3 regions of the Micromonospora sp. RV43 genome follow, and region 3 is predicted to be linked to each of the others. Evidence: riboswitches for the same ligand, from Rfam matches in the RefSeq annotation. Region 3 holds a riboswitch; each other region holds the start of a gene.
The links. A riboswitch is a leader RNA that binds a small molecule or an ion and turns the genes downstream of it on or off. The one in region 3 is predicted to bind cobalamin.
Positions count from the first base shown of each region.

Region 1: linked by a shared signal. The riboswitch ahead of ABD52_RS27115 (peptidase) and the one ahead of ABD52_RS05850 (ribonucleoside-diphosphate reductase subunit alpha) in region 3 are both predicted to bind cobalamin.
Region 2: linked by a shared signal. The riboswitch ahead of ABD52_RS20255 (magnesium chelatase subunit D family protein) and the one ahead of ABD52_RS05850 (ribonucleoside-diphosphate reductase subunit alpha) in region 3 are both predicted to bind cobalamin.

Region 1 covers NZ_LEKG01000139.1:2,228-12,054, forward strand. The annotation lists gene ABD52_RS27110 (hypothetical protein) at 77-562, opposite strand; gene ABD52_RS27115 (peptidase) at 598-1,641, opposite strand; cobalamin riboswitch at 1,740-1,876, opposite strand; gene ABD52_RS27120 (alkaline phosphatase PhoX) at 2,006-3,166, opposite strand; gene ABD52_RS27125 (beta-1,3-glucanase family protein) at 3,345-4,937, opposite strand; gene ABD52_RS27130 (hypothetical protein) at 5,109-5,549, shown strand; gene ABD52_RS27135 (tetratricopeptide repeat protein) at 5,615-7,318, opposite strand; gene ABD52_RS27140 (polysaccharide pyruvyl transferase family protein) at 7,620-8,945, opposite strand; gene ABD52_RS27145 (alkane 1-monooxygenase) at 9,093-9,827, opposite strand, start outside.
Region 2 covers NZ_LEKG01000083.1:7,728-16,958, forward strand. The annotation lists gene cobA (uroporphyrinogen-III C-methyltransferase) at 1-474, opposite strand, end outside; gene ABD52_RS20245 (cobyrinate a,c-diamide synthase) at 488-1,849, opposite strand; gene cobO (cob(I)yrinic acid a,c-diamide adenosyltransferase) at 1,843-2,457, opposite strand; gene ABD52_RS20255 (magnesium chelatase subunit D family protein) at 2,457-4,439, opposite strand; cobalamin riboswitch at 4,486-4,630, opposite strand; gene ABD52_RS20260 (bifunctional cobalt-precorrin-7 (C(5))-methyltransferase/cobalt-precorrin-6B (C(15))-methyltransferase) at 4,685-5,893, shown strand; gene ABD52_RS20265 (cobalt-precorrin-4/precorrin-4 C(11)-methyltransferase) at 5,890-6,645, shown strand; gene ABD52_RS20270 (precorrin-2 C(20)-methyltransferase) at 6,646-8,148, opposite strand; gene ABD52_RS20275 (precorrin-8X methylmutase) at 8,145-8,810, opposite strand; gene ABD52_RS20280 (sulfite reductase subunit beta) at 8,807-9,231, opposite strand, start outside.
Region 3 covers NZ_LEKG01000014.1:52,826-62,652, forward strand. The annotation lists gene ABD52_RS05825 (DegT/DnrJ/EryC1/StrS family aminotransferase) at 1-233, opposite strand, end outside; gene ABD52_RS05830 (glycosyltransferase) at 360-1,559, shown strand; gene ABD52_RS05835 (condensation domain-containing protein) at 1,574-3,013, shown strand; gene ABD52_RS05840 (MFS transporter) at 3,052-4,287, shown strand; gene ABD52_RS05845 (ribonucleotide-diphosphate reductase subunit beta) at 4,309-5,337, opposite strand; gene ABD52_RS05850 (ribonucleoside-diphosphate reductase subunit alpha) at 5,328-7,661, opposite strand; cobalamin riboswitch at 7,839-8,055, opposite strand; gene ABD52_RS05855 (PrsW family glutamic-type intramembrane protease) at 8,176-9,021, shown strand; gene ABD52_RS05860 (LysE family translocator) at 9,109-9,732, opposite strand; gene ABD52_RS05865 (acyl-CoA thioesterase) at 9,736-9,827, opposite strand, start outside.

The DNA of each region.
Region 1 (9,827 bases), on a different contig from region 3:
GGTGCCGACACCGTACCGCCCGGGCGCGCGACGACGCCAGAGCAGTTGCCGGCACCCGGTGCGCCGCCGGTCACACCTAGGGAGCGGCGATGCTCGGCGGGGCGCCGGCGCCGAAGGACCAGCCCTCGACACTGCCCGGCGCGGGGTTGTAGCCGGTCGCCCCCGACGTGCTGTAGGACCAGGAGCCGCCGCTGGACGCATGCCAGTACGACCAGTACGCCGTGGCCGGCGGGGTGTTGACGCACGGCTCCGTCGCGGCGGTGGGCTTGCCGTTGATCCGGCAGACGAAGGCCAGGCCCCAGCGGGCGGTGCCGGTCACTGTGAAGCCGGCGGCCTGGAGCGCGGCCAGGCCGGTGGCCGGATCGCCCGGCGCACAGGCGACCTGGACGCCGCCGCCGAGCGCGGCGAAGTCGACGACCACAGTGACTCCCGAGGTGCCCGCGCAGGCGGCGGCGTGCGCCGCCCGGGGCGCGGGTTCGACTGCGGTCAGCGCGACGCCGGCGACGACGGCGGCCAGCAGGCCGGCCAGCCAGGTGCGGACTGTGGAACGATGACGGAACACGGATCCTCCTGTGATCGGGCGAGCGGCGAAGGGGTTCACGGGCAGGCGAGCGCCGGTGCGCCGGGGTCGGCGCCGGCGGCGGACAGACGGGCGTACCCGATCCCGGTGAGACCGAGGACGGCCTGGGCGGTCGCCCGGGGTGCGGTGGCCGGGTCGAAGCCGCCGCCGTCGAAGTCGACAGCGCCCCTGTCGGCCGGCGCCCCGGCGCAGCCGACCTGGAGTCCGGCGAGGAATGCCCGGGCCCGCGCCCAGGCCGGCAGCCGGTGGCCGTCGCGCAGGGCCTGCGCGGCGAGGCCGGTGCTGTTGGCGTTCGGCGTGCCGCCCGCGTTGGCGAAGCCGCCGTCGGCACGCTGAACGGACACCAGCCAGCGCAGCCCGGCGGCGGCGTCGGCCGGACGGTCCGCGGCGCGCAGCGCCTGTGCCGCGAGCGCGGTGGCGTCCACGTCGGACGTGCAGACCGGTTGCGCGGGCAGCAGCGGGTAGCCGCCGTCCGGGCACCGGGTGCCGGCCAGCCAGGCGGCCGCCGCCGGTGGCGCTCCGCCCGCCGTACGGTCCAGCGCCAGCAGCGCGAAGGATTGGCTGAACGCGTTGCTGTAGTCGCCGTACGCGGACCGGTCGCTGAACCTGCCGGCCGGCGTCTGGAGCGAGCGCAGCCGGGCGATCAGGTCCACCCCGCCGACGCCGGCCGGGTCGCCGCCGCGCACCTGCACGGCGAGGGCGAGCTTGGCGGTCGCACCCGCGTACGCCTCGGAGACGCCGTCGCCGAGGTAGCCGTCGCGGATGTCCGGCCGGGTGACCCAGGCCAGCGCGTCGCCGCCGTGGTCGTCGGCGACGCCGGTGGCGGCGAAGGCGAACACGGCGTCGAGGGTCAGCCCCTGGTCGGGGTACGCGACACCGTCGAAGACCGCCTCGAAGCGTTCGCCGTCGACGAGTTGCCGGGCGAGCCAGCCGCCGGCGGCCTCCGGACGGGTGAGGGCGGCGCGCTCGGGGGCGGCGACGGCGGGTGTGGTGAGGGTGAGAGCAGCGAGTACGCCGCAGAGGAGCGCGAGCAGGCGGTGCCGGCTTCGGCGGACGACCATCGGAAGCGCCTTTCCGGCCCGGCGGTCGTCGAAAGCCCGGACGACCGCGGCAACGCCGCGTCGACCGGGACTCCGACCCGTGGGCCACGACGGGTGGGGAGCGGATGCACGCGTACGACGGGTATTCGGGCTCGCCGCCGCAGATCTCTCTGGGCGGCCTACCGTTGCGGGCCAGCGCCGGATTTCGACCGGTCTTCCCCCGCACGTACACGCGGTGGTTCAGTTGTCGCGACAGTCTGCTGTGGCCGGAGCGCCGATGTCAATGCGCCAGGATCCGGACACGTGCCGTGACGGCCGGCAGGACGCCCGGTGAAGACCGGGCGTCCTCGACCGCGTGGTCACTGTCAGCGGGGCCGGGAGCCGGTCATCGGCGGAACGGCCCGGTGACGCAGTAGGTGATGCCGCCGGAGGACGAGCCGGTCGTGCCGCGTTGCGACGAGAAGTACAGCCGGTCCCCCGCCGGGGTGAACGCCGGCCCGGTGATCTCCGAACCGCTCTGTCCGGTGATCCGCAGGAAGACCGAGATCTTGTCGTCGGGCGTGATCATGCAGATCTCCATGTTCCCGCCGTCCTCCGCGACGTACAGGTCACCGGCAGTGGACCCGGTGATGTTGTCGACCCCGGTCAGCGGAGGGGTGCCCGGACTGACCAGGTTGTCGTCGTAGGCGAGCTCGTACGTGCCGGCGGCCAGGTTGACCTGCCACACGCGGTTGTCGCCCTTCGTGGTGAACCAGACGGTGTCATCCGCGTAGTGACAGCCCTCGCCGCCGTTGAACGTCTTCGCGCCGGACACCTGCTGCCGGGTCGGGGTGGGCGAGCCGTCCGGGTCGGGCACCGTGGCCCAGGTGAACGTGCCGGAGGTCGCCGTACCGGCGCGGAAGACCTGGAGGGTTCCGGCGGAGAGGTCGCCCCAGGTGGTCGGCACGAACCGGTAGAACTTGCCGTCGGTCTCGTCCTCGGTCAGGTAGACGACCCGGCGGACCGGGTCGGCCGCGGCCGCCTCGTGCTTGAACCGGCCCAGCGCGGGACGCGCCACGGCGGTCCCGCCGAGGGGGTACGTCTCGAAGACCCGCCCCAGGGACACCTCCTCGCAGGAGAGCCAGGTGTTCCACGGCGTCTTCCCCCCGGCGCAGTTGTTGTTGGTGCCGGAGAGGATCCGCGACGCCCCGACCACGGCGCCGCTGGAGTTGAAGACGAGGCGTGAGGCACCGCCGCCCGCACCGGCTGACACCTCGGAGTTCGACACGTAGATCCAGCCGGTGCCGTTCGGGAACACGGCGCCACCGTCCGGAGCGTCGTGCCAGGTGTACGACGTCCCCGGCACCGTCCGACGGGATCGTGCGACGATCGAGCTGGTGAAGCCGGCCGGCAACTGGATGCCGTTGGCGTCGGCGGGCTGGAGCCCACCGTAGGGGCCCGCCGCGTTCTGCGCCGGGGCTCCGTACGCCGCCGACCACGCGGTGAACGGCAGCGCGACAGCGCCCGCACCGACGACAGTGGCCCGCAGCATTGCTCGACGATCCATGGAACCTCCTCGGTAGGTTCCCCAGATCTGACCGGGCGGAGCTTACGCACATCGATCTGTTGGATGAACGTCGATGGACGCCTCGGTGCGCGGCGTCGTGTCACCGGCCGTCTCGTCCGTCGCCTGCCGGTGACGGGAGCGACTCGCGGTCGGCCCCCGCCACCGTTCGCATGGCTGGTCAGCCCTTGCGCCACTTCTGGTTGGCCGTGCCCCCGCAGTCCCAGAGCTGGAGCCTCGCGCCGTCGTTGCCGTTCCAGTCCTTGATGTCGACGCACTTGCCGGCCTGGAGGTTGACCAGGTCTCCGGCCGCGTTCAGGGTGAACTGCTGGGCGCCGGTGCCGTTGCAGGTGTAGAGCTGCACCGCCGCCCCGTTCGCGGTGGACCCGGCGTCGACGTCCATGCACTTGTTGTTCTGGCTCTTGAGCGCCGTGCCGCTGAACGTCCACTTCTGCGCGTTGGTGTTGTTGCAGTTCCACATCTGCAACGGCGCGCGGTCGACGAAGTTGGAGCTCGGCACGTCGATGCACTTGTTGTTCCAGTTGCTGACCACTGGCACCCCGGTGGTCGGGGTGCTGCCGCCACCGCCGGTGAACGGGCTGAGGATCAGTCCGGCCGAACGGGGATCGCCGTCGTGCACCAGCGACTCGAATCCACCGACGTCGTCGAAGGCGAACGCGTACGCCCGGCCGTCGGTCATGTTGGCGTGGATCAGGCGTGCGTACTGGTTGGTGGGGTTGCTGCGGTAGAAGTCGGCGGCGTTCGTGCTGGGCTGGGTGTCGACGGTGCCGAGCGTGCCTCGGTTGAGGGCGGCGCAGAGCGTACGCGAGATCGGGCCGACCACCTGGTCGTTCGGCGCGGGCAGGTCGCCGTCACAGCCCCAGACGCTGGCCGAGGAGGGCCGGTTGAAGGAGGCGACCACCTGGCCGCTGCCGTTGGTGAAGGTCATGGTGTTGCCCGAGGTGCGGCCGTAGTACCGGATGGCCGGCTGGTCGGCGAAGGGCGCCACGGTCAGGGTCTTCGTGGTGTACGCGTTCCACGCGGACGCGATGTACGAGTCCAGGTACGTGGTGCTCAGCAGGCCGGCCCCGGCCGCCTTGCCCGGAGCCAGGACGCGTAGCACGGTCCCGTCGGAGCGGGTGTGGACGGTGCCGGCCCAGCCCGGCTGCGCCCGGATCCCGTCGATGACCGCGTTGCGTCCGTTGGCCACCACGTCGCCGGTGCGCTTGGTGACGCCGTTGGCGCCGGTCACGGTGACCGCGTGCGGGATCGCGAACATGTCGACCTGGGAGCTGTTGAGCCACAGCCCGGAGTCGTTGTAGGTGAACTCGCTCCAGTCGAAGAGGATGTCGCGGTTCGCGTCACCGGCCGCCCAGGGCGCGGGCTGCACCAGTCCGTCCGGGGTGAGGAAGAACTTGAGCTTCTGCCCGAGGGAGAAGTAGGCCCGGCCGGAGAAGCCGCGGGGGAACTGGATCGTGGTGCTGCCGCCGTTGCCGGGGCCCGGTATGGAGACGTCCGGCGCGGGTGACGGCGGGAGCTGCCCGCCGGTCCACGGCACGAAGGTGCCGCCGGAGGTGACGTAGCCGAGTCGGCCGGAGGACAGCTGGACGCCGATGACGTAGAGGTGGACCGGGTCGCTGCGGCCGGTGGTGTTGGTGACGGTGACCGGCAGCAACGCCGGTCCGACCGCCTGGGCGGGCGTGGCGACGACGGCGCCGGTGAGCCCGGCGAGCAGGGCGGACGCGGCGGCGAGCAGCCTTCTTCGGAGACGCATGGGGACACCTCGCGGGAGACGGGGGGACGGGAGAGCGCTCTCTCAGCAGGGTCCAATTGTTAATATTGTTTGTCAATAGGTGGTTGCCTATGGATCAGGGCCACGGCGAAGGTCACCGGTTGATTAAGATCCACTACGGAACAGTCGACTGTGGATTGGGTAGGTAGGTACATGAAACGCATGCTTTCGGCGCTGACGGCGCTGGTGACCGTCGCGGCGGGCCTGACTGTCGGCGCCCCCGCCGCCCAGGCGGCCGGCTCCTGCTCGGGGACCATCACCTACAGCCAGGTGCAGTCGTCCGGGCTCGGTGAACTGGTGATCTACTACAACAGCAGCAACGGGGGCACCAACAGCGCCTGCTTCTACCACCGCGGCGCGGCGTACGGGAGGTCGGCGCCGACCTTCGTGCAGATCTACCGCTGCGCGGAGCGGTCGGGCGAGGGCGCGCACTGCACCCGGTCGGGCGGCGCGGACACCAATTCCGGTGACTTCAGCTATTACGCCGGCCCGGTCGCCGTCACCGGTACGGCGAACTACTGCGTCGAGGCGGTCGGCTACATCGGATGGGCCGGTGAGCGCCACCAGATCTACAGCCGCCGCCAGGGCTGCTGAAACCGCTCCCCTTCCCCGGACCGGGGCCGGCGCACGATGAGCGCCGGCTCCCCGGCCGGGCCGGGTCAGACGGCCAGCGCGCGGCGGCACCTGGTGAGTTCCGCGCGCAGATCCCGGCGCAGGGCGCGGTCCAGGCCGGGCTGGGCGAGCGCCTGGGCGAAGTCGCGGGCCGCCTCGTCCCACCGGCCCAGCCGGGCCAGGGCCGTACCCCGGTTGTAGCGCGGCACGGGGGCCTCCGACAGCGCCACCGCCCGGTCCAGGTCGGCGAGCGCGGCGGCCACGTCGCCGCGCTCGAACCGGGTGGCGGCCCGGTTCGTCCACGCCTCCACCAGTTCGGGGTCCCCGTTCAGGGCCCGGGTGAGCAGTTCGTCGGCCTCGGCGGGCCGGCCGCGCTCGGCGAGGACCAGGCCCAGGGTGCACAGCAGCGCGGGCTCCTGCGGAGCGCCGGCCAGCCCGGCCCGCGCACCCGCCTCGGCGGCATCCAGCGCGCCGCGCTCCACGTGCAGGTTGACCAGGGCGATCCGGGCGTCGAGGTGCCCCGGTTCGATGGCGAGCACCCGCTCCAGGTCGGCGCGAGCCCGCTCGGGGCGGCCCCGCTCCTGCTGGAGCACGGCCCGGTTGTAGTACGCCTCGGGCAGATGCGGTCCCAGCCGGATGGCGGCGTCGTAGTCCCTGATCGCGGCTCGGGTCCGGCCCGCCGCCCGGTGGAGGGCGGCGCGGTCCACGTAGTACTCGCAGTTGTCGGGGTCGTGGGCGATCACGGTGTCCAGATCGGCCAGCGCCCGCGCCGGGTCGCCCAGCGCGAGGTGAACCTGCGCCCGGTTGTGGCGCAGCCGGGCCAGGTCCTGCGGGCGTTCGCCGGGGCCGAGCGCGGCCGTCAGCCGGGTCAGCCCGTCGTCGACGAGCCGCAGCGCGCGGTCGGGCCGGCCTGCCCGGCTGTCCAGCAGCGCCAGGCCCTGCTCGTAGAAGACCGTCGACAGCAGCCGCCGGCGTGGGTCGGCCAGTTCGGCGGCGAGGCGCAGCGCCACCTCCAGCCAGTGCCGGGCCAGCGCCGGGTCCTGGTCGGCCGGCGGCAGGTGCCGGGCGTGCAGCATGGCGGTGGCGTACGCCGCCGACATAGTGATCTTCGGGTCGTCGGTGACGGCCCGCGCCTCGTCGTAGAGGTCGAGCGCCTCGGCGGCCCGGTTCAGAGCCGCCAGGGCGGTGGCCAGGCCGGTGGTGAACGCCCACCAGTGCCGCAGGTCGCCGTCGGGGGTGACCGCCGCCCGCCCGCGCCGGGCGACCCGGGCCGCGTGGTGGTAGTAGCCGCGGGCCAGGCTGTCGCCCAGGGCCCGTCGCAGCGCCTGCGGGGTGCGCTCGTCGGGCGCCGGATCGGGGGCACCGTCGTCGCGCAGGTCGAGGCGCACCGGGGCCGGCCCGAGCCGGCGGGCCAGCGCGTCCAGCAGTTCGGCTGTCGTCTCGTCGGCGCCGGCGACGTGATCGAACCGGACGGTCACGGGCCGCCGGAGCGTGCCGGCCCAGGCCGCCACCAGCTCCGCCGCGCCATAGGCCAGGCAGGCGGTACGGCGGGCGGGGTGGAAGCGGATCGGCTCCTCCTCGGCGGCCGGCCGGGCCGCCGGGTCGAGCTGGGGGGCGATCGCGTGCAGTTCGACCGCGTGCCGGGCCGCCAGGCGGGGCCGGTCGGCGGCGACCCGGCCGAGGAAGGCCGAGACCCCGGCGTACGGCCCGTGGTCGCGGTGGCAGTCGTAGCGCTCCGCCCCGTCCGTCACCGCAGGGCCCACCGCCGCAGGGGCGGGCGCCCGGGAGCGCCCGCCGGGCCGGCAGTTACCAGCACCACTCGATCCACAGGCGGCGTGCGCCGGACACCAGGCGGAGTGCAGTCGTGCGACGGATGGTCATCGTCCTCATAGGAACCTCCGATGTGATGCACCTCAGGGCTGGCCCAGAGCGTAATGCCAGTCGATGGAAATAAGAAGGGTTCTCGCGATTCGCGGCGGGCTGATCGCACCGCCACGCCGAACGCCGCCGTCGCGGCGCCGGCCATTCCGCTGCCGAGCAGGCGTACGACGGTCAGCGCGACAGCATCCGGCGGACCCGGCGGCCCACCGCTTGCTTGACCTGGTCGCGCAGTGGCTGCGCGCGGCGTGCCGTGAGCTTCTGCTGCAGCGTCCGGTTCTCGTCCCGCAGCCATTGGATGCGCGTCAGCAGTTCCTCGGCCGTGTAGGCGGAGGCCGGCCGGACCGCCGGCGGGTAGACGGTTCGGCGGACCTGCTCGTCGAAGCGGGTGGCGCTGTCCCCGTCGGCGAACGACAGGCCGAGGTCGTGCTTGGCGAGGAACGCGGTGATCCGCGCGAAGCGCTCCTTGTGGCCCTCGTTCAGGGCCGTGTAGTCGGCTTCCTCGTAGAGTCGGGCGGCGTCGACGTCGGCCGGCACGTCGCGCATCAACCGGTGCGGGATGTCGAAGTAGCGGGCCAGTTCCAGGGTGCGCGAGTCGTGTGCGAGGAGATACCCGGGAGTGCCGGAGATCAGCGCCGTGATGGTGCCGTGGATCCGGGTGCCGAAGGCGAAGTCGAATCCGGAGAGATACTCCATCCAGGGCCACGGGTCCATGAACATCCGCACCTTGTCCTCGACGAAGAGCGGGTGTGAGGTGTGGATCGGCATGTCGTCGGTCTTGCCGCGCAACTTCGGTGCGTCGCCGTAGAGCAGGGTGCCGAGGGTGTACAGGCCCTGCGCCACGTAGCGCAGATTCGGGTAGCGCTGGTGGTGGTGCTGGACGATCGGGGCCAACGCGCGGACGTACGGCGAGATGACGAACGCGAGCCGATCCTCGGTGTCCAGGGTGGCCTTCGCCTTCTCGACCCGGAGGCTGTCGCCGTGCAGGAACATCGACGGACAGCCGATCTGCTCGACGGCGGAGAAGCCCAGCGTCCGCAGGTAGTTCTCGCTGATCTCGCCGCGTACGCCGATGCTGTGCGATCGGTCCAGCACCGCCCGGCAGAACGCCTTCACCGGCTCGTCGATCGGACGCAGGTACTCCCGGTCGCCGTCCACGTCGGTCTGCGCCCCGACCCCGAGCACCACCACCGGGATCTTGAGCCGCTCGATCAGCCGGGTCATCGACGTCAACCGGTTCACGTAGTCGTGTCGGAACGCGTTCGCCAGCGGGATCACGAAGACGTCGTACTTCTCGTTGATCTCGTCGGCATCGCGCGGGTCCGTCCGGAACCGCGACGGGGTGATCTCCGCCGTCGAGGTGGACAGCAGCTTGTGCGCGGCGTGGCTGAAGACCAGGTTGCCGCTGTTCTTGCCGATCCAGTCCCGCTCGTAGGTCTCCTCGGCGGTGACGACGTCGAACGGGCCCTTGCGGGCTCGCAGCAGGATCCGCTGGTGCATCCGGGGTGTCCACCCTTCGTCCCGGACGCCACGGCGCCCGGCGAGGCCGAAGCGGCGCGACCGGCCGGGCACGGCCCCGTTCCGTGCAGGAACCGAAATCCTACGCCCTGACACGGAGAGGTGCCGTCAGACCTACACCGGGTCGGGTCAGGCGGCGTGGACCGCTGTGGTGTCCGCTGCGGGCCGGCCGTAGCGGCGACGCAGTCGGGCCTCGGCGCGGGGGTTGCGATTGGCGAGGTTCAGGTCGCCGCCGTAGTGCGCCAGAACCCGTGGGTTCATCACCCGGTACCACAGCGGCGGAACGAGAGCCAGCATCACCATCGAGGCGTAGCCTCCGGGCAGTCGCGGCGAGACGTCGAAGCTGCGCAGCGTCTGGTAGCGGCGCAGCGGGTTGGCGTGGTGGTCGCTGTGGCGTTGTAGCTGGAAGAGGAACACGTTGGTGACGATGCGGTCGCTGTTCCAGCTGTGCCGTGGGTCGACCTTCTCGAAGCGGCCGGTGGCGGTGCGCCGACGGCACAATCCGTAGTGCTCGAGGTAGTTGACCGCTTCCAGCAGCGAGAAGCCGACGATCGCCTGCAGGAACAGGAAGGGCACGAGCCGCCACCCGAACACAGCGATCAGCAGGGCGAAGAGCACGACGGTCATGAGCCCGGCGTTGAGCAGGTTGTTACGCAGCGTCCACGGGCTCCTGTGCCGCAGCCGGAAGCGGCCGATCTCCAGCCGCCACGCCGAGATGAGGCTGCCCCAGACCGTACGCGGCCAGAACGAGTAGAAGCTCTCCCCCAGCCTGGCGCTGGCCGGGTCCTCCGGTGTGGCGACACGGACATGGTGCCCGCGGTTGTGCTCGACGTAGAAGTGGCCGTACCCGGTGGGCGCGAGGGC
Region 2 (9,231 bases), on a different contig from region 3:
GACGAGCAGCGCGTTGATCTGTTCCTGGCTCGTGCTCCGCCCGTACGGGACCTTGGTGACGTCGATGATCTCGGCGTCCGGGCGCGCCCACTTCAGGGCCTCCCACGGGGCGAGCCGGTCGGTGAGGATCACGTCGGCCTGCTTGACGGCCGCGCGTCCGGCGACGGTGACCAGCCCTGGATCGCCCGGGCCGGCGCCGACCAGCGTGACGTGTCCGGCCGTTCGGACCGCTGCCGGTGCCCCGGCCTCCGAGGGTGCGACGGTACGCAGCACGACGTCGAACCGGCTCTCGTCGACCGGGGTGGTGACCCAGGTCAGGCGCCCGCGGAGGGCGAGGTCCTCCAGCGCGGCGCACACGGCCGGCGCGGCGACGGTGACCAGGGCGCGCCTGTGCAGCAGCGCACTGACCGTGACGGCGGCGGGTGCGCTCCCGTCGAGGACGAGCACGCTACGGCCGGTGAGGTTCAGCTGCATGTGACGGTGATTCCTAACGTGCTGAGGAGACAGCCGTCCGGTGTACGGCCTCGGTGAACGACTGGGCCAGATGCGGTTGCCCAGCCCAATGCACGTGCAGATAGGACGCGCTGAGGCTGGGGGAGGCGAATCCGGCATTGCGGCCCTCGATGCGCCAGGCGGGGTGCTCGCCGTGACCGGGTGTGACGGTGGTGCGGTGGAATTCGTGGCCGGTGGCAGCGGTTCCCCGCTCGCCGAGCAGCTGGTCCGAGCCGAGTGCGGCACGGTGGTACGCGAGGGTGAGGCGCGGCGTCATGACTGCTTCGGCGTCGAGCGCCCCGACCATGGGATGGCCGTCGACGGAGCGGCACAGATACAGCAGGCCGGCGCACTCGGCGACGGTGGGGACGCCGTCGAGGACGGCCTGGCGCAGTTCGTGGCGCAGCGTCGTGTTGGCGCTCAGCGTGGACGCGTGTACCTCGGGGAACCCCCCACCGAGGTACAGCCCGCGTGTCCCGGCGGGAAGCCGCTGGTCGCGGGCCGGGTCGAACGGGACGACGGTGCAGCCCGCCGCCTGCAGCAGCTCGGTCGTCTCGGCGTACCGGAAGGTGAAGGCACGCCCGGCCGCGACCGCAACCACCGGTGATCCGGCGCCCGGCCGCCGGACGTGCGCGGCGGGGTCCCATGGCTGGGCGTCCAGATCGGGTGCGGTGCGTGCCACCTGCAGCACCGCATCGAGGTCCACGTGGCGGGCGATCTGCTCGGCCAGCACGTCCAGGGCGGCGGCGGCCTCCTCACGTTCGGCTGCCGGCACGAGCCCGAGGTGGCGCGACGGGGCGCTGACACCCTGGTCGCGGTGCAGGATCCCGAGCACCGGTACGCCGGTGGATTCCACCGCCCGGGCCGCCTCGGCGGCGTGGCGGGCGGACCCGGCTTTGTTGAGCACGACACCCGCGACGGTGACGCCGGCCTCGAACGTGTCCATTCCGTGCACGACGGCCCCGACGCTGCGCGAGGTGTGCGAGACGTCCACGACCAGCAGGATCGGGGTGGCGGTCAGGGCCGCGAGGTGCGCGGTGGAGGCGAAACCGTCGCCGCCGATGCGGCCGTCGAACAGGCCCATGACCCCTTCGACGATGGCGATGTCCGCGTCGCGTGCGCCGTGCAGCAGCAGCGGGATCACGAGTGAGGGGTCGGTCAGGTGCGGGTCGAGGTTGCGGCCGGGGCGTCCGGTGGCCAGCGCGTGGTAGCCGGGGTCGATGTAGTCGGGCCCCACCTTGTGCCCCGACACGGTGTGCCCGCGCGCGGCCAGCGCGGCCATGAGCCCGGTCGCGACCGTGGTCTTGCCGTGGCCGGAGGCCGGCGCCGCGACGATCAGCCGCGGAAGGCTCACCATTCGATGCCTCGTTGGCCCTTCTGGCCGACGTCCATCGGGTGCTTGACGTGCTGCATCTCGGTCACCAGATCGGCTGCCTCGATCAGCCGGGGGTCGGCCCGGCGCCCGGTGACGATCACGTGCTGACGGCCGGGACGGTGGACCAGTGTCTCCACGACGTCGCCGACGTCGACCCAGCCCCACTGCATCGGATAGGTGAACTCGTCCAGGATGTAGAGCTGGTGCCGTTCCGCCTGGATACGGCGCTTCACCTCCGCCCAGCCCTCGGCGGCGTCCGCGGCGTGGTCCGCCTCGGTGCCGCTCTTACGGCTCCAGGACCATCCGGAGCCCATTTTGTGCCACTCGACTGGCCCGCCTTCGCCGGTCTGCTCGTGCAGCAGCCCGAGCCTCTCCAGGACGGTCTGTTCCCCGATGCGCCACTTGGCCGACTTCACGAACTGGAACACCCCGATGTCCCAGCCCTGGTTCCAGGCGCGCATCGCCATGCCGAAGGCGGCGGTCGACTTGCCCTTGCCGTTTCCGGTGTGGACCATCAGCAGCGGCCGGTTGCGCCGCTGGCGGGTGGTGCTGCCGTCGTCCGCGACGGTGAGCGGCTTACCCTGCGGCATCAGGCCACCCCCGCCCGCGGAGCGGTCGCCGTGCGAACGACCCCGGTGAGCCCGTCGGCGGTCACTTCACCGAGCGGCACGTGCTCGGCCCTCAGATGAGTGGCAAGCCGGGCGGCGAGGCCGAGCCGGAATCGTCCGGTCTCGCAGTCCACGACGACGACCTGGACACCGCTGGTGGCGAGCGCGGCGGCGGCGCGGTGGGCACGACCCAGCGGGTCCGGGCCGGAGGTGGCGCGGCCGTCGGTCACCACGACGAGCAGGGGCCGGCGGGACGGGTCGCGCAGCGCCTCCCGGCGCAGCACCTCGCCACTGCGTTCCAGGCCCTCCGCGAGCGGGGTCCGGCCACCGGCCGGTAGGTCGGCCAGGCGGCGGGAGGCGACGTCGACCGAGCCGGTCGGTGGCAGGACGACCTCGGCGGTGTGCCGGCGGAACGTCACCAGTGCGACCTTGTCCCGGCGGCGGTAGGCGTCCAGCAGCAGCGACAGCACAGCGGTCTTGACCTGCTCCATGCGGCGGCGGGCCGCCATCGAACCGGACGCGTCCACGCACAGCAGCACGAGGTTCGACTCGCGCCCGACGGTCTCGGCCCGGCGCAGGTCGCCGGGCACGAGCGCGAGGCCGCGACCGCCGGTCAAGCCACCCCGGGAATGCTGATGCGGCGCCGCCGCGGTGATGGTGCCCGGCAGGTGCAGCCGGCCGTCGCCGGACGTGCGCCGCCGCTGCCCGGCGACACGGCCCTGCGGTGTTCGTGCCCGGGACCGCCGGCCGGCCTGACCGTCGCCGGTTCCTTTCACGACCAGCAAGCGGGCACGTGCGGGCTCGCCCGCGGATGCCATCGATGTGGCGGCCTGCCGTTCGGGCTCCGGTACGGGCGGGCTCTCGCCGGGAGAGCCGGGCACGTCCCCGGCCGATCCGTCGTGCCCGGTGTCGTCGGGCAGACCGCCGCCGGGACCGTCGGGTCCGGGGTCGGGGTCGTTGTGGCCGAGTAGGTCGTCCAGGCGGTCCTGGTCCAGGCCGGGCTCGTCGAAGGGGTTGCGGCGGCGGCGGTGCGGCAGCGCGAGACGGGCGGCGATGCGGATGTCCTCGAGTGTCACTCGCGTACGTCCCCGCCAGGCCGCGTGCGCCGCGGCGGCGCGAGCGGTGACGAGGTCCGCACGCAGGCCGTCCACGTCGAACGCGGCGCACAGCTCGGCGATCCTGGTCAGCGTCTCGTCGTCGAGCACGACACCGGCCAGCGAGCGCCGGGCGGCGGCCAGCCGGGTGCGCAGGGCTTCCTGCTCGCCGGCCCAGCGTGTGGCGAAGCCCTCCGGGTCGGCGTCGAATGCGAGCCGGCGGCGGACCGCCTGCACCCGCAGGACGGGGTCACGCGGGGCGGCGACCTCGACCGTCAGGCCGAACCGGTCGAGCAGCTGCGGGCGCAGTTCGCCCTCCTCCGGGTTCATCGTGCCGATCAACACGAACCGGGAGGCATGCTCGACCGAGACACCGTCGCGTTCGACGCTGACCCGGCCGGTCGCCGCGGCGTCGAGCAGCAGGTCGACCAGGTGGTCCGGCAGCAGGTTGACCTCGTCGACGTACAGCAGGCCACGATGGGCCCGGGCCAGCAGGCCAGGCTCGAACGCGACGACGCCGTCTCGCAGCGCGGCATCGAGCTTCAGCGATCCGGTCACCCGGTCGTCGCCGGCTCCGACGGGTAGTTCGACGAGGCGTACCGGCCGTTCGACGACGGGCGTGGGCACGTCGAACGGCCCGTCGGGGCAGACCGCCGAGGGATCGTCCGGGTCGATGGAGAACCGGTCGCCCGCATAGACCCGTACCGCCGGGAGCACCTCGGCGAGGCCGCGCACGGTAGTGGTCTTGGCAGTGCCCTTCTCCCCGCGGATCAGGACACCGCCGATGAGCGGATCGATCGCGACCAGGGTGAGGGCGAGAGTCATGTCGTCGGCGCCGACGACGGCACAAAAGGGGTACTGCGCTGGCATGTAGGGCTCCCGCTCGATCTGCCATGGCGGTCCACGACGCGGCATGCGCCGTGGATCGGATCGAGGCCGGTCTTCGGACTTCCCAGGTCAATGCCTGGATCACCGCAGCGGGCCCTGTGCCGGATTCTCACCGGCTTCCCAGATTCTCCCCGTGACCACGGTCGTGGGGCACCTCGAACCTGTGCATCACCATAGACGCCCCGGTGGCCGGGGCAAGGGCCGGTGGGCGGCTAGGGTGCATCTCCATGGAGGAGCGGGTGACCGTGGTGGGGATCGGGGCTGACGGGTGGGTGGGTCTGCCGGAGCCGTCCCGGGCGCTGGTGCGGGCGGCCGCGACGCTGCTCGGCGGGCGGCGGCACCTCGAGGCGGTGCCGCCCGTCGACGGCCAGCAGCGCGTGGCGTGGCCGTCGCCGCTGCGGGACAATCTGCCAGGTGTGCTCGCCTCCGCGCGAGGGCCGGTTGTCGTGCTGGCCTCCGGCGACCCGCTCGTGTCGGGTATCGGCACGACGCTGCTGGACGTCCTGGGCCCGGAGCGCGTGACGATCGTGCCCGGGGTCTCCTCGGTAGCCCTCGCCCGAGCACGTCTCGGATGGCCGGCTGAGTCCGTCACCACGGTCAGCCTGGTCGGCCGGGACCTACGGCTGATCGTGCCTGCGCTCTCGGCCGGGCGCCGGCTGCTCGTGCTGTCCAGCGACGAGACGACACCCGCGGCCGTGGCCGCGGTGCTGACCGGGCTCGGTTGGGGGCAGTCCAGGCTGGTCGTGCTCGGTGACCTCGGTGCCGCCGGTGAGTCGTGTACCGCGACCACCGCGGCCGGGTGGGACCTGAACGACGTGCCGCGGTTGAACGTTCTCGCCGTCGAAGTTCGCGGTGCCGGTCCGGGCTGGGCCTCGGGCGGCGTGTTGCCCGACGACGCGTTCGAGCACGGCGGGCAGATCACCAAACGTGACCTGCGGGCCAGTGCCCTGGCCCGGCTCGCGCCCGCGCCCGGTCAGCTGCTGTGGGACGTCGGCGCCGGCAGCGGCTCGATCGGTGTGGAGTGGATGCGGGCCTGGCCGACGGCACGGACGATCGCGGTGGAGCCCCGCTCCGACCGGGCCGCGCTGGTGCACCGCAACGCCGCTGCCCTCGGCGTGCCGGGTCTGTGTCTGGTCGAGGGTTCGGCGCCCGGGGCCCTGTCCGGCCTGGACCGTCCCGACGCGGTGTTCGTCGGCGGCGGGGCCACCGTCCCCGGCGTGCTGGACACCTGCTGGGATGCGCTCGGCGCAGGTGGACGGCTCGTCGTGCACGGTGTCACCGCCGAGACCGAGGCGGTGCTGCTGGAGCAGCACAGCCGGCGCGGCGGTGAACTCGTCCGCCTGCACGTCGAACGCGCCGAACCGCTCGGCGGCTTCACCGGCTGGACGCCCGCGCGGGCAGTCAGCCAGTGGTCCATCGTCAAGGGAGATCCATGACCGTCCATTTCGTCGGGGCCGGGCCCGGCGCCGCCGACCTGCTCACCCTCCGCGCGGTACGCCTGCTCGAGTCCGCCGACGTGTGCCTGTACCCGGGCACGTACCTCGACGCCGAGGTGCTGGAGCACTGCCGTGACGACGCCCGGCTGATCGACACCCAGCACCTCGACCTGGACCAGATCACCACGCACCTGGTCCAGGCACACGCCGACGGGTCCGAGGTCGTACGGCTGTGCTCCGGTGACCCGTCGCTGTACTCGGCGGTGCACGAGCAGGCACGCCGGCTCGACGCCGCCCGGGTCCCGTGGGACGTCACGCCCGGCGTGCCGGCCTATGCGGCTGCTGCCGCCGCCGTCGGCGCCGAGCTGACCGTCCCGGAGCTGGCCCAGTCGGTCGTGCTCACCCGCGCGCAGGCCCGGTCCACGGTCATGCCGTCGGGAGAGAAGCTCGCCGCGTTCGCCGCGACCGGCGCGACGCTCGCCCTGCACCTGGCGGTCACGCGTACCCGCGAGCTGGCCGCCGAACTGGCCGGCTACTACGGCCACGACTGCCCCATAGTCGTGGTGCACCGGGTGTCGCAGCCGCAGGAGCTCATCCTGCGCGGCACGCTGGCCGACATCGGCGGCCGGGTCGAGCAGGCCGGTCTGCGACAGGCAGCGGTCATCCTGGTCGGCCCGGCGCTGGCCGGGGACGTCCGTGGCGGCGAGTCGTTCCTCTACTCGGCCGGTCGCGAGCGCCGCGTGCGCGGCTGATCAGGGCACGAAGCGCGGGCTCCAGACACGTCCGGCCGCGGTGACTCGCGTCGCCGAGGCGCCGATGATCAACAGGCATTTCATGTCGATGCTGCCGGGGTCCAGTTCGCCGAGCGAGGTGACGGTGAGACTCTCCCCGGCCCGGCCGATGTCGCGGCCCACGACCACGACCGTCCGGGGGGACTTGTGCTCCAGCAGCACGGCCCGGGCCTGCGCGACCTGTTCGGTGCGTGAGCGTGAGCGCGGGTTGTAGAGGGCCAGCACCAAATCCGCCTCGGCGACAGCGCGCAGCCGCTTGACCACGACCTCCCACGGCTTGAGCCGGTCCGACAGGCTCATCACCGCGAAATCGGCCCCGATCGGCGCGCCCGCGCGCGCCGCGACCGCCTGGACGGCGGAGATCCCGGGTACGACACGGATGGCGACGCCGGCGTAGCGGGGGTCCTCCGCGGCCTCGAACACCGCCGACGCCATGCCGAAGACGCCCGCGTCACCGCCGGAGACGACCGCGACGCGCTCACCGGCGAGCGCCAGTTCGAGCGCCTGCCGGGCCCGCTCGAGCTCGACCGTGTTGCCGGAGGCGTGGCGGACGAGTCCGGGGCGCTGCGCGACGCGCTGGACGTACGGGCCGTAGCCGACGACGTGGCCGACCTCGGCGAGCACCTGCGACGCCTCGGGGGAGAGCCACCGATCGGGACCGGGGCCGAGGCCCACGACGACGACCTCGGCGCCGGGATAAGGTTCGGTGACCCTGGTGGCCGGGAGGTCGTAACGGGCCACTCCGGGCCGGGTGTCGCCGGGGACCAGCACGATCGAGAAGTACGGCACCGTGGCGGGGTCCACGTCGGCGACAGGCAGTACCCGCTCGGCGGTCATCGACGCCCGTTCGACGTACCAGGAGCCCTCGACGCGCGCGGCCTGCTCGAGCGCCGAGCGGACCTTGGTGAACGTCCGGCCCAGCTTCATGATCACCGCCCCGTCGGTGTCGGCGAGACGCCGGGCCAGCTCGGGCTCGGGCAACGTTCCCGGCAGCACGGTCAGCACGTCGGTCTGCCGGACCAGCGGCAGGGCGGTGGTGGCGGTGGCGGCGGCGAAGGCGGGCACACCGGCGACGACCTGCGTGTCGAACTCGCCGGCGAGCCGGTCGTGCAGGTACATGAACGAGCCGTAGAGCATCGGGTCGCCCTCGGCCAGCACGACCACGTCGCGGCCCGCACGAAGGTGGGCCCGCAGCCGCTCGGCGGCTTCGGCGTAGAAGTCGGCCATCGCCCCGGCGTACCCGCCCGGGTGCTCGGTGCTCTGGGTCGTCACCGGATAGACCAGCGCCTCCTCGATCACGTCGTCCGGGAACAGCCCGGCAGCGATGCGGCGCGCGTTGGACTGTTTGCCGACACCCTGGTGGTAGGCGATGACCTGGGCCGCGCCGATCAGCCGGGCGGCTTTGAGCGTGATCAGTTCGGGATCACCCGGGCCGACCCCGACGCCGGACAGCCGCCCGGTCACTCCGCCTCCCGGGCGAGGGCGTTGAGCGCGGAGGCGGCCATCGCCGAGCCGCCCCGGCGCCCGGTCACCACGAGATAGGGCACGTCGAGGCCGGGGGCGTCGGTGGCGAGGTCGATGAGCGCCTGCTTGGACTCGGCGGCGCCGATGAATCCCACCGGCGTACCGATGATCGCAGCTGGTCGTGGCGCGCCGTCGCGCAGCATCTCCAGCAGGTGGAACAGGGCCGTGGGGGCGTTGCCGAAGGCGACGACCGCGCCGGCGAGGTGGTCGGTCCACAGCGACACCGCCGCCGCCGACCGGGTCGTTGCCCACCGGTGGGCAAGCGCCGGGACCTCGGGTTCGTGCAGAAAGCAGCGGACCTCGTTGTCACGGGGCAGGCGGGCGCGGGTAACGCCGGTGGCGACCATGTGCGCGTCGGTCAGGATCGGCGCCCCCGCCTCCAGCGCCCCGCGGGCGGCGGCCACCAGGCCGGGGTGGATCACCAGGTTGCGGGTGAGGTCGGTCTGGCCGCATGCGTGGATCATCCGCACCGCGACCTTCTCGGCGTCGGCCGGCACACCCGAAAGATCGGCCTCGGCACGGATGGTGGCGAACGAGGCGTCGTAGATCGCCGCGCCGTCGGTGACGTAGTCGTAGCGGCGTGCCGGTGTGGTGAGACTCATGCGTTCTCCAGATCGGGGACGAGCAGGGTGCGGTACGGGGTGACGACGATCTCGCCGGCGCCGAGCGCGCGGATCTCCTCCAGCAGGGGAGCGTCCACTCGGCCGCCGGAAGCCGCGAGGTGCGCGGTGACGCGGCCGTCATCCTGAACGATCCTGCCCAGCGCGGGTGGAGGTGTGCTCACCCGGGTCCGCTCGGCACGGTCGAGTACGGTGCCCAGCAGCGCGGCGCCGGCGCCGGGCAGCTCGTCGACGTGCCAGGGTGAGTCCGGCCGGTCACCCGCGAGCCCGGCGAAGCGTACGGCGAGCCCGGTCAGCGCCGCGGCGGCCTCGTCCAGCCGGATGACTGGCCCCCACGCCGAGGTTCCGGCGCGTAGCTGCGCGGTGTCCGAGTCGAGCGCCACCAACCCCAGGTCCAAGTCAC
Region 3 (9,827 bases):
TGGCGGGTGCCGACGTAGCGGGCGAAGTCGGCCGCGAAGCGGCGCTCGAACAGGACGGCGTCGCCGACCGACGGGCTGCTGATCGCCCACCGGCCGCCGGTCAGCACCGCGGAGAGGTTGCCGGCGGCGTCCGGAGCGGGGATCGGCCAGCGTGGCCATGGACGGTCGGGCGGGCGGACCGGCCGGCCACCGTCCACGGCGAGCCGCCGGTCGAGAGGGATGGAGGTCGTCATGCCTTCGACCTTGATGCTCATCGATACATCAGCGGTACACACGCGATAGCCGGGACGGCCGGAGCCGTGTATCGGTGTTGTATCCCGGTGGTCGAACCTCGGGGTATGAGCCGATCCGCATCGCCCGTGGGCGAACCGACCGAACCTCGCGCCGTCGCGCGTGGCGTCTCCGTCGTCATCCCGGTCAAGGACCGGGTGGCGGAGATGCGCCGCCAGCTCCGCAGCCTGCGCGACGCCGCCCCGAACTGCCCGGAGCCGGTGGAGGTGGTGGTCGTCGACGACTCGGCGCCCGCCGCGGCCGCCGCGCACCGCGCCGCCTGCGCCGAGTACGGCGCCCGCTACGTGCGCGGACCCCGGCACGTCGGGGCAAAACGGAACCTGGGCGTCCGGCACGCCCGCTACGACCTGCTGCTGTTCACCGACTCCGACTGCCGGGTGCCGGCCGATCTGATCACCCGGTACGCGGCCCGGCTGCGCGCCTCCGGCGAGGAGGTCGCCGGCGTCACCGGCCCGGTGGTCGTCGAGCCCGGCGACAGCGCGTTCTTCCGCGTGATGCGCCGCTCGTACCTGCTGCTCGGCGACCTGACCCGGCCGCTGCACTACGAGCGCGTGTCCTGGGGCGCCGGGGCGAACATGGCCCTGAAGCGCTCCGTCTTCGAGGCGGTCGGCGGATTCCCGGAGGACTCCCCGATGCCGCTGGGCGGGGAGGACCTGCACCTCGGGCTGCTGCTCACCGACGCCGGCTACGCGCTGCTCACCGACCCGGGCGGGGTGATCACCCACGACACCGGCGTCGCCGACACCTTCCGCGCGGTCGCCTACCGGTTCACCACGTACGGGCGCTCCGAGCAGTGGCTCTGCCTCGCCCACCCGCACCGGCGCCGGTTCGTGCTCAACACCGCCAGCACGCTCGCGGTGACCGCCCTGGCCGGGCTGCTCACCGCCCGGCGCAGTGGAGGGCGCAGTCTGCTCGCGGTACCGGCCGTCGCGGCCGCCGTGATCGCCGCGAAGACACCCGGCCGGCTCGGCGGTGACCGGGGACCGCGCGCGGTGGCCGAGTCGATGGCCTGCGCGGCGATCGAGACGCTGTTCGACGGGGCCGCGTTCGTCACCTCGCTCCGGCTCGGCCGCCCCGACCTGCTCTTCACCGGCTTCCGCGCGCCGGACGAGGCGGACTACCAGCCGGACGAGGCGGATTACCAGCCGGACGGGACGGACTGCCAGCCGGACGGGACGGACTACCGGCCGGACGGGGCGGACCGCCGGCCGGACGAGGTGGACCGGCGACCGGTCCCGCCGGTGGCCGCGCCGCCGGTGGCGGCCTGACGGAGGGAGTCGCAGTGCCGACGACGTTTCCGCTGGCCCCCGGCCAGCAGATGATGTGGGAGTTCATGACCGCGCTCGACCCGGCCCGTCCCGGTGCCGCCCGGCTCGTGGTGGTGGAGTTCCGCCGGCTGCGGGGCACCCTGCGGGTCGACGTGCTGCGGCAGGCGATGCAGGACGTGGTGGACCGGCACGACGCGCTGCGGATGCGGTTCGACCGCATCGGAGTGGAGCCCGAGGTGCGGATCCTGCCGCACGTCGAGTCGCCGCTGGAGTACGTCGACCTGTCCGGCCTGCCGCCGGCCGAGCAGCAGGCCCGCGTCGAGCGGATCGCGTACGCGCACCGCAACGACGAGTTCGACCCCGGCCGGGCGCCGCTGTGGCGGGCCGCCCTGGTCCGGCTCTCCGAGACCGAGCACGTGCTCGCGCTCTGCTTCTTCCACATGGTCTCCGACGGCTGGTCGTGCCGCGTCGTGGTGGAGGACCTGTGCCACGCGTACGCGGCCCGGCTCGGCGCGGCCGATCCGCAGCCGCCGCTGGGCGTGGACCACACCGCGCTCGCCGCGCTCCAGGAGGCGGAGCAGGCCGGGAACGGCGTCGACGCCGCCGCCCGGGCCGCGTACTGGCGGGACCGGCTGCGGCCGGTGGAGCCGTACCAGTTGTTCCCGGCGTCGCCACCGGCGCCGGACGTCGCGCTCAGCGCGGAGGTGGCCACCCGCTTCGCGTTCCCGCCCGAGGTCACCGCGCGGCTGCGCCCGGCCGCCCGGCGGGCCCGCACCAGCCCGTACGTGCTGCTGCTCGCCGCCTACCTGGTGCTGCTGTCGCGGCGGGCCGGCCGGCCCCGGGTGGTGCTGGGCACCACCACGCTGGGCCGGGAGAGCCCGCTGTCCCGGCAACTCGTCGGCCAGTTCACCAACAACGTCTACCTGCCCGTGGCGGTCGCGGCGGACGCGCCGATGAGCGCGGTGGTAGACGCCGCGCACGCCTCGCTGGCCGAGGCCGTCGCGCACGCCACCGCGTTCCACCGGCTGGCCCGGGCGGTCCGCCACGACTTCGCGGCGATCCGCCCCTGGCCGGACAACCACCTGTTCGACGCCTGGTTCCAGTCCGCCGCGTCGGCGTCGCCGGTGCTGCACTGCCCGGGGCTGCGGGTCGAGCCGGTCGACATCACCGCCCGGCCCGCGCCCGGCACACCGCCGCCGGTGGTCGCCGCCGACGTGCCGCCCGAATGCCTGCCCGTCTGGGTCAAGCGGGGCTCACCGATCGTCGTGGTGGACGACGACCGGGCCGGCGGCGTGGTGATCCGCAACCGGGGTGTCTTCGGCGACGACCTCGTCCGTGGGCTCGTCGACGACTACGTCGCGGTGGTCTCGGCGCTCGTCACCGATTCCGGGACCACCCCGGCGGAGGTACACCTTCCTGACGGTGCGTGCTTCCTCGACCACGCGATCGGGTAGGAGTTCCGACGGACCGATCGGAGAGAGGTACGACGACCATGACGGACACCTCGACGAACCAGCACACGACGGAGCAGCCCGCGCCGCCGGTGCCACGCTCGGCCGTACGGGCCCGCTGGTCGGTGGCGCTGCTCTTCGTCATCATGGGCCTGGCCATCGGCGGGTGGTCGGCCCGCGTGCCGGAGGTGCGGGACGCGGTAGGCGTCGGCAACACCGGCTGGGGCCTGGCCAACATCGCCACGAACGCCGGGGAGCTGGTCTCCCTGGTCGTGGTGGCGGTGCTGATCAGCCGGATCAACACCCGCCGGCTGGCGCTGGCCGGGGCCGCGCTGATCCTGGTCAACGCGCCGCTGCTGGCCGCGTCCACCACAGTGGTGGCGCTTGTCGGCGGGCTGGCGGTCTGGGGCTTCGCGGCGAACCTGCTGGCCACGCCGATGAACGCCCAGTCGGTCGAGGTGCAGAAGCGCTACGGGCGGCCCATCCTGTCCACCTTCCACGCCGGCTTCAGCATCGGCATGCTGGCCGGCGGCCTCTGCGGCACCGGCGCCGCGGCGATCGGGATGTCCCCGTCGGCGCAGATGGCTGTCACCAGCGTCCTGCTGGGAGCGCTGCTGGTCGGTACGCACCGCTGGCTGCCTGATACGCCCCGGCAGGAGACGAAGGACGGCGAGGACCGGCGGCGGCTGCGCGACCGGTTCACCCCGCAGCTGCTGCTGCTCGCGGTGATCGCGTTCCTCGCCTCGTTCATCGAGATGGCCGGCGCACAGTGGAGCGCGCTGTACGCAACCGAGGTCGCGGGCGCTGCCGCGGTGCTCGCCGCGGCCACGTACACCTGCCTGTCGCTGGCCGCCACCGTCGCCCGGCTGTTCGGCGACCGGCTGGCCGGCCGGTTCGGGCGGATCCGCTTCGTCCGGCTGTCCGCGCTCGTCGCCACCGTCGGCGTGGCGCTGCCGGTGGCGTACCCCCATCCGGCCGCGGTGATGGCCGGCTTCGGACTGCTCGGCTTCGGCCTGGCGTGCGTGACCCCGACGGTGCTCGGCTTCGCCGGCGAACAGCCGGGCCTCACCTCGGGTGAGGGCGTCTCGGTGGTGGCGATGGGCCAGTGGCCGGGCGCGTTGCTCGCGGCGCCGGTGATCGGCCTGCTCGCCGGCGCCCTGGACCTGCGCAGCGCGTTCGTGGTGGTGGCCGTGATGGCGATCGCCGTGGTGGCGCTGATCGGGCGGGTCCGGGCGACGGCGCTGCCCGGCGAGAGCCCGGTCCCGCCCCGGCCGTGACGGCCGGGGCGGGGGTGGCGCTCAGAAGTCGTCGTCGAAGGTGACCGAGCCGGTCACCCCGACCTGGTACGCCGACACCCGGCGCTCGAAGAAGTTGGACAGCTCCTGCACGTCCTGCAACTCCATGAACGCGAACGGGTTGCCGCTGCCGTACATGGGGGCGATGCCGAGCACTGCGAGGCGCCGGTCGGCCACGTGCTGGAGGTACTCGCGCATGTCGGCCAGTGACATCCCGGGCACGCCCTGCCCCAGCAGGTCCTCGGCGAAGCTCACCTCGCACTCCACCGCCTCGGCCAGCATCTCCTTCACCTGCCGCTCCATCTCGTCGTCGAACAGGTCCGGCTCCTCGGCGCGTACGGTCTCCACCACGTCGAAGGCGAACGCCATGTGCATCGACTCGTCCCGGAACACCCAGTTGGTGCCGGAGGCCAGCCCGTTGAGCAGGCCCCGGGAGCGCAGGAAGTAGACGTAGGCGAAGGCGCCGTAGAAGAACAGGCCCTCGATGCACGCGGCGAAGCAGATCAGGTTGAGCAGGAACGCCCGCCGGTCCGCGCGGGTCCGTAGCTCGCGCAGCTCGAAGATCGAGTCGATCCACCGGAAGCAGAACTCGGCCTTGCGGGCGATCGACGGGATGTTCTCCACCGCGTCGAACGCGGCGAACCGTTCCTTCTCGTCCGGCACGTACGTGTCGAGCAGGTTCAGGTAGAACTGGACGTGCACCGCCTCCTCGAACAGCTGCCGGGACAGGTAGAGCCGGCCCTCCGGGGAGTTGACGTGCTGGTACAGGTTGAGCACCAGGTTGTTGGCGACGATGGTGTCGCCGGTGGCGAAGAACGCCACCAGCCGCGACACCAGGTGCCGCTCGGCCGGGGACAGCTTCGCCAGGTCGGCGAGGTCCGAGTGCAGGTCCACCTCCTCGACCGTCCAGGTGTTCTTGATCGCGTCCTTGAACCGGTCGAAGAAGCGCGGGTAGCGCATCGGCCGCAGGGTCAGGTCCATGCCGGGGTCGAGCAGCATGTGCCGGGTCGGTGCGGTGGTGGTCACTGGCATACCTCGCAGCTCTCGGGGTTCTCCAGGGAACAGGCCAGCGCCTCGTCGTCGCTCACGGCGGAGACCACGCCGGAGACCGGGGCGAGCACCGGCGCGACGGTGGCCTGCTGGATGCGGGTGGCGGGACGGGAACGCAGGTAGTAGGTGGTCTTCAGCCCGGCCTTCCAGGCGTACAGGTACATCGAGGACAGCTTGCCGATGGTCGGCGCGCTCAGGAACAGGTTCAGCGACTGGGACTGGTCGATGAAGGGCGCCCGCGCGGCGGCCAGGTCGATCAGCGCCCGCTGCGGCAGCTCCCAGGCGGTGCGGAACAGCTCCCGCACCGGCGTGGGCAACTCGGTGATTTCCTGCACCGAACCCTCGGCCCGCTTGATCCGGTCGCGGACCTGCGGCGTCCACAGCCCGCGCGCCTTCAGCTCCCGCACCAGGTACGTGTTGACCTGGAGGAACTCCCCGGACATGGTCTCGCGCTTGAACAGGTTGGACACCTGCGGCTCCACGCACTCGTAGCAGCCGGCGATGGAGGCGATGGTGGCGGTCGGCGCGATCGCCACCAGCAGCGAGTTGCGCAGCCCGTGGGCGGCGATCCGCTCGCGCAGCGCCGCCCACCGTCCGGCCTGCGCCGGCTCCGCGCCCCACAGGTCCGGGTGCAGGTCACCCTTCGCGGCCCGGGTCTGCGGGTACGCCGGATGCGGCCCGAACCGCTCGGCCAGCCCGGCGGAGGTCTCCAGCGCGGTCAGCAGGATCTCCTCCTGCACGCGAGTGGACAGCTCCTTGGCCTGCGCCGAGTCGAACGGCAGGCGCAGCGTGAAGAACGCGTCCTGCAACCCCATCAGCCCGAGCCCGACCGGCCGCCAGCGCGGGTTCGACGCCGCCGCCTGCTCGGCCGGGTAGTAGTTGATGTCGATCACCCGGTCGAGGAACACCACGGCGGTGCGGACCGTGGCGCGCAGCCGCTCCCAGTCCACGCCGTCGGCGGTGACGTGGGCGCCGAGGTTCACCGAGCCGAGGTTGCACACAGCCGTCTCGGCGTCGTCGTTGACCTCCAGGATCTCGGTGCACAGGTTGGACAGGTGGATCACGTTGCCCGGCTCGCCGGTCTGGTTGGACAGCCGGTTCGCGGCGTCCTTGAACGTCATCCAGCCGTTGCCGGTCTGCGCGAGCGTGCGCATCATCCGCCCGTACAGGTCCCGGGCCCGGACCGTGCGGACCGCGTTCTTCTCCGCCGCCCGGTACGCGGCGTCGAACGCCTCGCCGTACAGGTCGGGCAGTTCCGGGGCGTCCGACGGGTCGACCAGCGACCACTCGCCGTCGGCCTCGACCCGGCGCATGAACTCGTCCGGGATCCAGTTGGCCAGGTTGAGGTTGTGCGTACGCCGCGACTCCTCGCCGGTGTTGTCCCGCAGCTCCAGGAACTCCTCCACGTCCGGGTGCCACGGCTCCAGGTAGACGCAGGCCGCGCCCTTGCGCCGGCCGCCCTGGTTGACCGCGGCCACCCCGGCGTCGAGCGTCTTGAGGAACGGCACGATGCCGTTGGACCGGCCGTTGGTGCCCCGGATCAGCGCGCCCCGGCCACGCACCCGCGACCAGGAGATGCCGATGCCGCCGGAGAACTTCGACAGCTTCGCCACCTGGTGGTACCGCTCGTAGATCGAGTCCAGCTCGTCGCGCGGCGAGTCGACCAGGAAGCACGACGACATCTGGGTGTGCCGGGTGCCGGAGTTGAACAGCGTGGGGGAGCTGGGCAGGTACGCCAGGCTGGACATCAGCCGGTAGAAGCCGACCGCCTCGCCCGGGGTGCGGGACAGCCCGCAGGCCACCCGCAGCAGCCAGTACTGCGGCGTCTCCACCACCAGCCGCGACTGCGGGTGCCGCAGCAGGTAGCGGTCGGCCACCGTACGCAGTCCGAAGTACTCGAACCGCAGGTCGCCGTCCGGGTCCACGGCGTCGTCGAGCTTGCGGGCGTGCCGGGCCACGAACGCGGCCGTCTCGTCGCCGATCAGTCCCAGCCCGTGCGCGTAGGCGATCGACTGGCTGAAGCTCGCCACGCCCTGTCCGCGGACCTCCTTGTCCACGTACGCGGCGAGCAACCGCGCCGCCAGCTTCGAGTACTGCGGCTCCTCGCCGATCAGCTCCGCCGCGGTCTGGATCGACAACCGGTCCAGCTCGGCGGTGGTCGCCCCGTCGTAGAGCCCGCTTATCGTCTTCGTGGCCACCCGCAGCGGGTCCACCTCGTCCAGGTCGGCGACCCAGCGCTCGACCGCCCGGACGATCTTGCCGACGTCCACCGGCTCGGTGTCGCCGTCCCGCTTGCGTACCCGCATCGCCGGCCGGCGGGTCTCGGACCCGCCGGTTCCGGACGGGGGACTCTCCTGCACGACAGTCATGACCTCTCCTCGCTGTCACCGTCTGGAGACGGCGGGAGACGCCAACGGGCGCGGCGCACGGCCGGCCCGGCTGCTGGCGTCGGTCGTCCCGCGCGACCTCCGGCCGCCGTACGCGGAGGCGTACGGCGCGCTGGCAGGTCTTCGGACTCGCGGGCCCGACCGGGGTCGCCGGTCGCCTACCGGCCGTCGCTTCCCAGGCCGGTGGCCCAGTGCTGTTGACGGCTGTCGTTCCCACTCACCGCTGCGGGGCAGTCCCGGATTCCCACCGGGTTCCCTCTTGCCTCGGCCCCGCCCCGAAGGGCTCGGCCGAACCAGCTGCGGCACCACCATATATGGCGGTGAGGGCTTGCGTGCAACACCAGATGTCGTGTCGGCGTGTCGGAATGATCTCACTGTCCACAGTGCCTACCCCCGATTCCGGCGCGACCCGGCGGGCGCGATACTCGGCGGTATGGGGAATACCGGACGCCGCTGGGCGTGGGTGGCGGTCCTGCTCGTCGGCGTCGGGCTTCACCTGCTGGTGCTGGAGACACTCGCCGGCACCGGGACCGTCACGTTCGTCCCGGCGCTGATCGTGCTCGGCGCGTGCGTCGCACCCGCCACGTTCCTGGCCTTCGCCCAGGGACGGCCGGCCCGCCGCCCGGTCCCCGGCTCCGTCGTCGGCGTCGCCGCGCTCCTCGGCGGCGTGGTCGGCGTGGTCGCCGCCGGCTGGCTGGAGTACGGCACCCTGCACCGCCTCGGCGTCCTGCCGATGGCGCTCGTCGGCCTGGCCGAGGAGACCGCCAAACTGATCGTGCCGGCCGGCATCCTGCTGCTGTGGCGGCGGCACCCGTCCCCGGCGCAGGGCCTGGTGATCGGCGTGGCCTCCGGCGCCGGGTTCGCCGCGCTGGAGACCATGGGCTACGCGTTCGCCGCGTTCGTCGGGTCGGAGGGCAACCTCGGCGCGGTCGAGCGGACGCTGCTGGTACGCGGTCTCACCGCGCCCGCCGCGCACCTGGCCTGGACCGGGCTGACCGCCGCCGCGCTGTTCACGTTCGCCGCCGCGCCCGGCGGCCGGAAGCTGGCGGCGTTCCTGCTCACCTTCGCCGCCGCCGTCACGCTGCACACCTGCTGGGACACGTTCGGCACCCAGCCCGCGTACGTGTTCATCGGCGCCGTGTCGCTGGGCTGGGTGCTGCTGCGCCTGCACCTGGACCGCGAGCGGCCGCCCGCGTCCGGGACGCCGGCGGAGTCGAACCGGGACCGGCCTCATGGTCATCGCCAGTTCGCCGAGGTGGCGGGGTCGGAGCACTTCTGATGCCGCCACCTCGGCGTGATGGAGTCGATCAACCGGCCCGGGCATTGCCGACGCCCCACCGCGCCCCGCCACTCGCCCCGGTGCGTCTCAGCCGGCGGCCAGCCGGACGCCGAGCGCGACGAAGGCGACAGCGCAGAGCCGGTCGACGCGCCGTGACCAGCGGCTGTCGCCCCACCGCCTGGCGAACCGCCCGGCGCCCACCCCGAGCGCCAGGTCCACGGCGAGCTGCACCGCGACGAACAGCACGCCGAGCAGCACCAGCTGCGCCGCCACCGGGCCCGCCTCGGGCCGGACGAACTGCGGCAGGAAGGCCACACTGAACAGGATCATCTTCGGGTTGAGCAGATTCGTCAGCAGCCCGCGCCGGAACGCCCGCCCGGCGCCGCCGTCCGGCCGGTCCGCCGGTGCGCCGGGCCGGCCGGTGCCGCGCAGCGCCCGCAGGCCCAGCACGATGAGGTACGCCGCACCGGCCCACCGGATCGCGGTGAACAGCACCGGGGACGCGGCGATCAGCGTGGCGAGCCCGGCCACCACGGCGGCGACGTGCACCGCCTCCCCGGCGGCGACCCCGAGCGCGGCCACCGCGCCCGCCCGTGGGCCGTACCGGGTGGCGTTGGCGAGCACGAACATCATGTCCGGCCCCGGGGTGAGCATGAGCACCACGATGGCGGCCAGGTAACCCGCGAGCGTGGCCGCCGACAGTCCGAGCAACGGTCAGCCCTCCCCGGCGCCGTCGAGCAGCGCCCGGCGCAGCGCCAGCCGGTGTTCGCGCCGGATCTGCGCCTCCCGGTAGCGCCGCCGGTCGC